Hydrogenophaga sp. SL48: one gene and its partner. The main gene of each other region encodes a partner of the protein of the gene in region 2 in a complex. Links are inferred from orthologs where the notes say so. Each region holds a gene or a part of one and is shown on either strand. Other genes may lie near its edges. The genes, in order: mrdA and rodA.

Evidence for each region.
Region 1: the proteins of rodA (region 2) and mrdA are in contact, whole or in part, in a crystal structure (PDB 6PL5), measured with the Thermus thermophilus proteins. The link is inferred for Hydrogenophaga sp. SL48 from one-to-one orthologs. Residues at the interface, in WP_223903423.1 of Thermus thermophilus: Phe161, Val165, Phe168, Val169, Leu172, Pro198, Tyr199, Glu202, Tyr211, Arg212, Asp213, Gln220, Val221, Gln223, Ser224, Ile226, Ala227, Ile228, Gly229, Ser230, Gly266, Phe267, Val270, Leu274, Tyr277, Gly278, Leu281, Phe285, Leu289, Arg297; in WP_223903432.1 of Thermus thermophilus: Arg4, Ile5, His6, Leu8, Ala9, Phe12, Ala15, Leu16, Leu19, Gly20, Arg22, Ala23, Trp24, Leu26, Gln27, Val28, Tyr31, Tyr34, Leu36, Leu43, Thr45, Asp47, Lys156, Gln157, Gly158, Ser160, Val184, Leu201, Glu202.

Annotation. Positions count from the first base shown.
Region 1 is NZ_CP063400.1:4,751,701-4,754,993, forward strand. What follows is about bases 51-3,031. They hold mrdA (penicillin-binding protein 2), read right to left. Parts: upstream 2,544-3,031; coding sequence 558-2,543; downstream 51-557. Other genes in these bases: IM738_RS22535 (sulfite exporter TauE/SafE family protein), read left to right, coding at 51-484; mreD (rod shape-determining protein MreD), read right to left, coding at 2,744-3,031. Outside these bases: more of IM738_RS22535, read left to right, coding at 1-50; more of mreD, read right to left, coding at 3,032-3,274; rod shape-determining protein MreC, read right to left, coding at 3,271-3,293. UniProt on the Escherichia coli protein: Catalyzes cross-linking of the peptidoglycan cell wall. Responsible for the determination of the rod shape of the cell. Is probably required for lateral peptidoglycan synthesis and maintenance of the correct diameter during lateral and centripetal growth.
Region 2 is NZ_CP063400.1:3,756,891-3,760,068, forward strand. What follows is about bases 185-3,050. They hold rodA (rod shape-determining protein RodA), read right to left. Parts: upstream 2,262-3,050; coding sequence 1,107-2,261; downstream 185-1,106. Other genes in these bases: IM738_RS17795 (NAD(P)-dependent oxidoreductase), read right to left, coding at 185-984; IM738_RS17805 (YqiA/YcfP family alpha/beta fold hydrolase), read left to right, coding at 2,285-2,917; IM738_RS17810 (ribonuclease catalytic domain-containing protein), read left to right, coding at 2,967-3,050. Also shown: metalloprotease TldD, read right to left, coding at 1-13; more of IM738_RS17795, read right to left, coding at 94-184; more of IM738_RS17810, read left to right, coding at 3,051-3,178. UniProt on the Escherichia coli protein: Peptidoglycan polymerase that is essential for cell wall elongation. Also required for the maintenance of the rod cell shape. Functions probably in conjunction with the penicillin-binding protein 2 (mrdA).

The DNA of each region.
Region 1 (3,293 bases), 990 kb from region 2 along the record:
CATCATCTCACCCGATTTCCTGCGCCGCGCGCTGCCGCTGGTGCTGCTCGGTGTGCTGCTCTACACCCTGGCCCGCAAGGACCTGGGTCGGCATCACACACCACACTTCACGGGCCGTCAGGAGGCGATGGCCGCCGCCACGCTGGGCGCCACCATCGGTTTCTACGACGGTTTCTTCGGCCCCGGCACCGGCAGTTTCTTCGTGTTCCTGTTCGTGCGCTGGCTGGGCTACGACTTCCTGCACGCCAGCGCCAGCGCCAAGCTGCTCAACACCACGTCCAACCTGGCGGCGCTGATGCTGTTCGCCTGGAAGGGCCACGTCTGGTGGCATTTCGCACTGGTGATGGCCGTGGCCAACGTGGTCGGCAGCCTGCTCGGCACGCGACTGGCGCTCAAGCACGGCAGCGGCTTCGTGCGCGCGGCGTTCATCGTGGTGGTTAGTGCGTTGATCCTGAAGACGTCTTACGACGCATGGCTGCGGTAGCGTAGCCGACGCGCGATGTCTCAGCGAGGATGCGGTGGAACCGGCTTTGCCGGGCCACTCGCATCGCCCCCTGTCAGGGGGTCGCGCGCAGCGCGGCGGGGGTGCTTTCCTGTGCAGGCGGCCATTGAACCGTGCTGGCCTTGAGCGGCGTGCCGATGGGGGCCGATGCCTCGCCCTTCTGCACCGCGGCCAGATCCTGCGGGTTCGGATACTGGTCCATCAGCAGGAAGTCGAACACCCGGCGCGCGATCGGGGCGGCGCTGGCGGCGCCGAAACCGGCGTTCTCCACCACCACGGCCAGCGCGATGCGCGGTTGTTCCACCGGGGCAAAGGCGATGTAGAGCGAGTGGTCGCGCTGGTGCTCTTCGAGCTTGCGTGCGTCGTAGCGGTCTTTCTGGCCGATGGTCACGGCCTGCGCGGTGCCGGTCTTGCCGCCACTGGTGTAGCCGGCGCCCGCGAACACGCGCGTCGAGGTGCCTTCGGTGGTCACGGCCTGCATCGCGCGCAGCACGACGTTGATGTTCTCGCGCTGGTAACCCATGTCCACCGGCGCCTCCAGCGGCAGCGGCGTGCGTTCACGGGTCAACACGTTTTCGGTCGCCAGCGTCAGATGGGGTTTGTATTTGATGCCGCCATTGGTGAGCGTGGCCAGGGCGTGTGCGACCTGCAGCATGGTGAAGTTGTTGTAGCCCTGACCGATGCCCAGCGAGATGGTCTCGCCCGCGTACCAGCGCTGCTGCTCCGGCCGCTTGTAGTTGGTGCGCTTCCATTCCTGGTTGGGCAGCACGCCACGCACTTCGCCGCGCAGGTCGATGCCGGTGATCTGGCCAAAACCCAGCGGGGCCATGAAGTCGTGCATCGCCTCCACGCCCATGTCGTTGGCCAGCGAGTAGTAGTAGGTGTTGCTCGACTTGACGATGCTGCGGTGCATGTCCACCGCACCCAGGCCGCCGTCGCCGTGGCTGCGGAAGCGGTGGTTGCCGAACATCCAGTAGCCCGGGTCGTTGACGATGGTGGTGGCGCTGCGGGTGCCGGTTTCCAGGGCGCCGAGGGCCATGAAGGGCTTGTAGGTTGAGCCGGGCGGGTAGGTGCCGCGCAAGGCGCGGTTCAGCAGGGGTTTGTCGAGCGACTCGTTGAGCATGCGCCAGTTTTCGACGTCGATGCCCTCGACGAAGAGGTTGGGGTCGAAGGTCGGTTTGCTCACGAAGGCGAGCACCTCGCCGTTGCGCGGGTCGATCGCCACCAGCGCGCCCCGGCGGTCGCCGAACATGTCCTCGACCAGCTTCTGCAGTTTGATGTCGATCGCGAGCACCACCGTGTTGCCAGGCGTGGCGGGGGTGTTGGCGAGTGAGCGCACGGCGCGCCCGCCGGCCGAGGTCTCGACCCGGTCGAAGCCGGTGACGCCGTGCAGCTCGCGTTCGTAATGCTGCTCGGCGCCGAGCTTGCCGATGTACTCCGTGCCACGGTAGTTGGCCTGTTCTTCTTCCGGCCAGTCTTCGATGGACTCCTTTTCGCGCTGGTTGATGCGGCCGATGTAGCCCACGACGTGGCTGGCGATTTCGCCGTACGGGTAGTGCCGGATCAGGCGCGCGCGAACGTCCACACCGGGGAAGCGGTAGCGCTGCACGGTGAAGCGCGCCACCTCGTCGTCGGTGAGGCGCGTGCGGATGGGCAACGAGTCGAAGCTGCGCGACTCTTCCAGCAGCTTGCGAAAGCGGCGCTTGTCGCGCGGCTCGATGTTCACCAGGGTGCCCAGCGCGTCGATGGTGGCGTCAAGGTCCTCGACCTTGGACGGCGTGATCTCCAGCGTGTAGGCGGAGAAATTGGTCGCGAGCACGCGGCCATGGCGGTCCAGGATCTGGCCCCGGTTGGGCACCACCGGCAGCACCGCCGTGCGGTTGCTCTCGGCCTGCGCGTCCAGGTCTTCATGGCGCAGCACCTGCAGGTACACCATGCGCGCGGCCACCAGGCCAAACGCAAACACCACCGCCAGCCCCGCCACCAGCACCCGGGTGCGGAACTGCGCCAGGTCGGCTTCGACGTTGCGAAGTTCAGTCAAAGGACAAGCCCCCACACTCCACCGCTGCGCGGGTCGTTGCCCCCCAAGGGGGTCGTTTCGCCTTGGGGCGGCCCGGCGGAGAAACGTGTCCGGCGCGGGAAGTTTTCACGCCAGGATGCGGTGGAACCGGCTTTGCCGGGCCACTCGCATCGCCCCCCTTGAGGGGGGAGACGCCGAAGGCGGCGCAGGGGGTGTTCCATCTAGAGCGGCCGGTTGTCGTCGGGGTTGGGCGCGCGGCGCTGAGGCGCGAGCAGCATCACGCTGGCCACCGGCCAGAGCGCGGCGTCGATCACCGGCGCCAGCAGGTAAGACCAGCCCGGAAAGGCGCCCCCCGCGATCATGCCGACCAGCAACTCCAGCAGGTGCGCCGCGAAAAACAGCGGCAGCACCTGCACCGCCTGGGTCGGCACGCCGAACCACAGCAGGCGCCGGTGCATGAAGACCGAGGCGTAGCCGAGCACCGTGTAGGCGAGCGCATGCTGGCCCAGCAAGGCGCCCTGGTGCACATCCATGGTCAACCCGAACAGGAAGGCCACGCCCACGCTCACGCGCAGGGGCTGGTGCACGCTCCAGAACACCAGCACCACCGCCAGAAGGTCAGGCACCCAGGCGCCTCGACCCCACAGACCCATGTTCATGACCATGTTCAACAGCAGGGCCACGAACAGGCTGAACCAGATGAAGGCGGGGTTGGCGGGCAGCAGCAGCTGCTGTCCGGGGCGCATGATCATGGCGCGCTCCTCGCATTGG
Region 2 (3,178 bases):
CGCGAGCAATCATGGGGGCCATTGTATGAAGGGTGGGGTCCACGCGCTGGGCGCGTGGTCTTGGTGACCGGTGAGCCGGGCGCGGCGTGTGGATCAGCGGCCGGTCTGCCGCAGCAGGGGCAGCAAGGCGGCGTCGTCCAGCTCAGCCATGCCCGCCGCGTGGGCCTGGGCGAAGACACCGGCCGCCGCAGCGCCCAGCGGGCCATTGAAGCCCGCCTCTTGCGCTTCCACCACCGCAAGCCGGGTGTCTTTTTCGAGCAGGGTCACGTGGGCGCGCGGCGCGAGGTCGCCTGCGATGGCCCGGCGCATGCGGTCGGATCCGATCCAGCTCTGACCGCTGGACTGCTCGATCACGTCCAGCGTCGTGCCCAGGTCCAGGCCCAGGCGGTCGGCCAGCGCCAGCGCCTCGGCCGCGCCCACGAGGTTGATGCCCGCCAGCAGGTTGTTGACCAGCTTCGTGCGCGCGCCATCACCCACGCGCTCGCCAAGGCGAAACACCTTCGATGACAGCGCGTCCAGCAGGGCGGCGTGGCGCGCCAGCAGCGCCGTCGGCGCGGCCACCATCAGGCTCATGCTGCCGTCGCGCGCCCGGGCCGGGCCGCCGGACATCGGTGCGTCGATGCAGCCGACGCCCCGCTCGGCCAGTACCGAGGCCAGCGCCTCGGTGTCCTGCGGGGAAATGGTGGGGCACAGCATCACCACCTGGCCGGGTTGCAGCGCCGGGCCCGCGCCGTGTTCGCCGAACAACACCTGGTGCGACTGGCTGGCGTCGACCACGCAGACGATCAGCACACCGTCTGTCTTCAATGCCCGGGCAGCGGTGTCAGGCGTGTCGGCGAGATGGGCACCCGCCTCCAGCGCCTGCTGCTGGCGCAAGGGGTCGATGTCGCACACGACCACCGACCAACCCAGTTCACACAGGCGCGCAACCATCGCGCCGCCCATGTTGCCGGCACCGACCACCGCAACCTGGACCGTGGGCAACGGCCCGCGCAGCGGCGGAGTGTGGGGGCCAGCGACCGCAGCGAAGGGCCGCTCCCGAGCGAGGTCAGCCCCCTCGGGGGGCAGCGACCCGCGCAGCGGCGGAGCGTGGGGGTCATCGCCCGTCACGACTGCATCAGCCGCTTGGATTTGGCGATGGACATCAGGATGCCCAGCCCCACACCCATGGTCACCATGGCGGTGCCACCGTAGCTGACGAACGGCAGCGGAACGCCCACCACCGGCAGGATGCCGCTGACCATGCCCATGTTCACAAAGGCGTAGACAAAGATGTTGAGCGTCATGGCCCCGGCGAGCAACCGGGCAAACAGGGTCGGCGCTTCGAGCGCGATGGTCAGCCCGCGCACGATGAGGAAAATGAACGCCAGCATCAGCGCCAGCGTGCCCACCAGCCCGAACTCCTCGGAGAACGCGGCGTAGATGAAGTCGGTGGTGCGCTCGGGGATGAACTCCAGGTGGGTCTGCGTTCCCTGCATGAAGCCCTTGCCCCAGACCCCGCCGGAGCCGATGGCGATCATGCCCTGGATGATGTGAAACCCCTTGCCCAGCGGGTCCTTGGACGGATCGAGCAACGTGCAGACACGCTGGCGCTGGTACTCGTGCAACACCTTCCAGTCCACATCGGGCGCGCACCATTGCGGCTCCATGACGATCAGCACCACGACACCGGCCACAGCAATCAGCACCGGCGGGATGATGAGCTTCCAGCTCAGTCCGGCGAAAAAGATCACCGCCAGGCCCGAGGCCAGCACCAGCAGGGTCGTGCCCAGGTCGGGCTGCTTGAGGATGAGCGCCGCCGGCACCGCCAGCAACAGCGCCGCCACCGCGAAGTCCAGCGGCGACAGCTGCCCCTCGCGACGCTGGAACCACCAGGCCAGCATCAGTGGCATGGCCACCTTCATCAGCTCGCTGGGCTGGATCACGATGCCCACGTTGAGCCAGCGCTGCGCACCCTTCTTCTGGATGCCAAAAAGAAACACCGCGAGCAGCAGAGCCACCCCGAGGGTGTACATGGGCACCGCCAGCGCCATCAGCCGCTGCGGCGGCACCTGGGCCACGAAGAACAGAACGACCGCGGCCAGCATCATGTTGCGGCCGTGGTTGACGAACCGCGTGCCGTGGTCAAAGCCCACCGAGTACATCGTCATCAGGCCCGCGCCCGCCAGAATCAGCACGGCCAGCGCGAGCAGCCCGTCAAACCCCTGAAAGATCGGGGTGATGCGTTGCAAAAGGGTGGGTTTGTCGAATACGGCGGCCATGAGCGCCCGATTATCCTTCGCCCATGACCCGCCCGACCACCCCTCCTCCCGCCACCACCCACCTGCTGTACCTGCATGGCTTTCGTTCGTCGCCCCGGTCGGCCAAGGCGCAGCAGGTCGCGGCCCGGGTGGCCGAACGGCACCCGGGGGTGGTCTGGTGCTGTCCGCAACTGCCGCCCTCGCCCCGCGAGGCCGCGCAGGGGCTGCAGCAATGGGTCGCCGGCTGGCCACGTGAGGGCATGGCGGTGGTCGGCTCTTCGCTGGGCGGGTTTTACGCGCGCTGGCTGGCGCTGCAGACGGGTTGCCGGGCCGCCCTGCTCAACCCGGCGGCGTTTCCGCAGCGTGACCTGGCGCGCCACATCGGCGAGCACAGCGCCTGGCACGACCCCGGACAGCGCTTCTATTTCCAGCTGGCGTTCGTGGACGAGCTGTCGGCGCTGGCGGCCGACATCAACCGCCTGCGCCCCCTGTCGCCGACCACGCCGCAGAACCTGTATGCCATCGTCTCGCGGGACGACGAGGTGCTCGACTGGCGCGAGATGCTCGATTTCTGTGCCGGCGGCGACGTGAAGCTGCTGCCGGGCGGAGATCACGCGATCAGTGATTTCGATCGGCACATCGACGGGCTGTTTGACTTTCTGAACCTGAAAGACTGACACCTCTGGACGGCGGGTCGGTCCTCGGGTCCATGGGACAATCCTGCCCATGCACATCCTGTTTGATGAAGCCGGCAAATTGATGACCGGTCGCCTCATGTCCGAGGCGGAAAGCTCCATGCAAGTGGAGCTGGACACGGGCAAGCGCCTCAAGGTCAAGGCCGCGAACGCCCTGTTGCGCTTCGAGAAGCCCGCGCCCGCCCAGCTCATGCCCGCCGCGACCGCGCTGGCCGGAACCATGGAGCTGGAGCTGGCCTACGA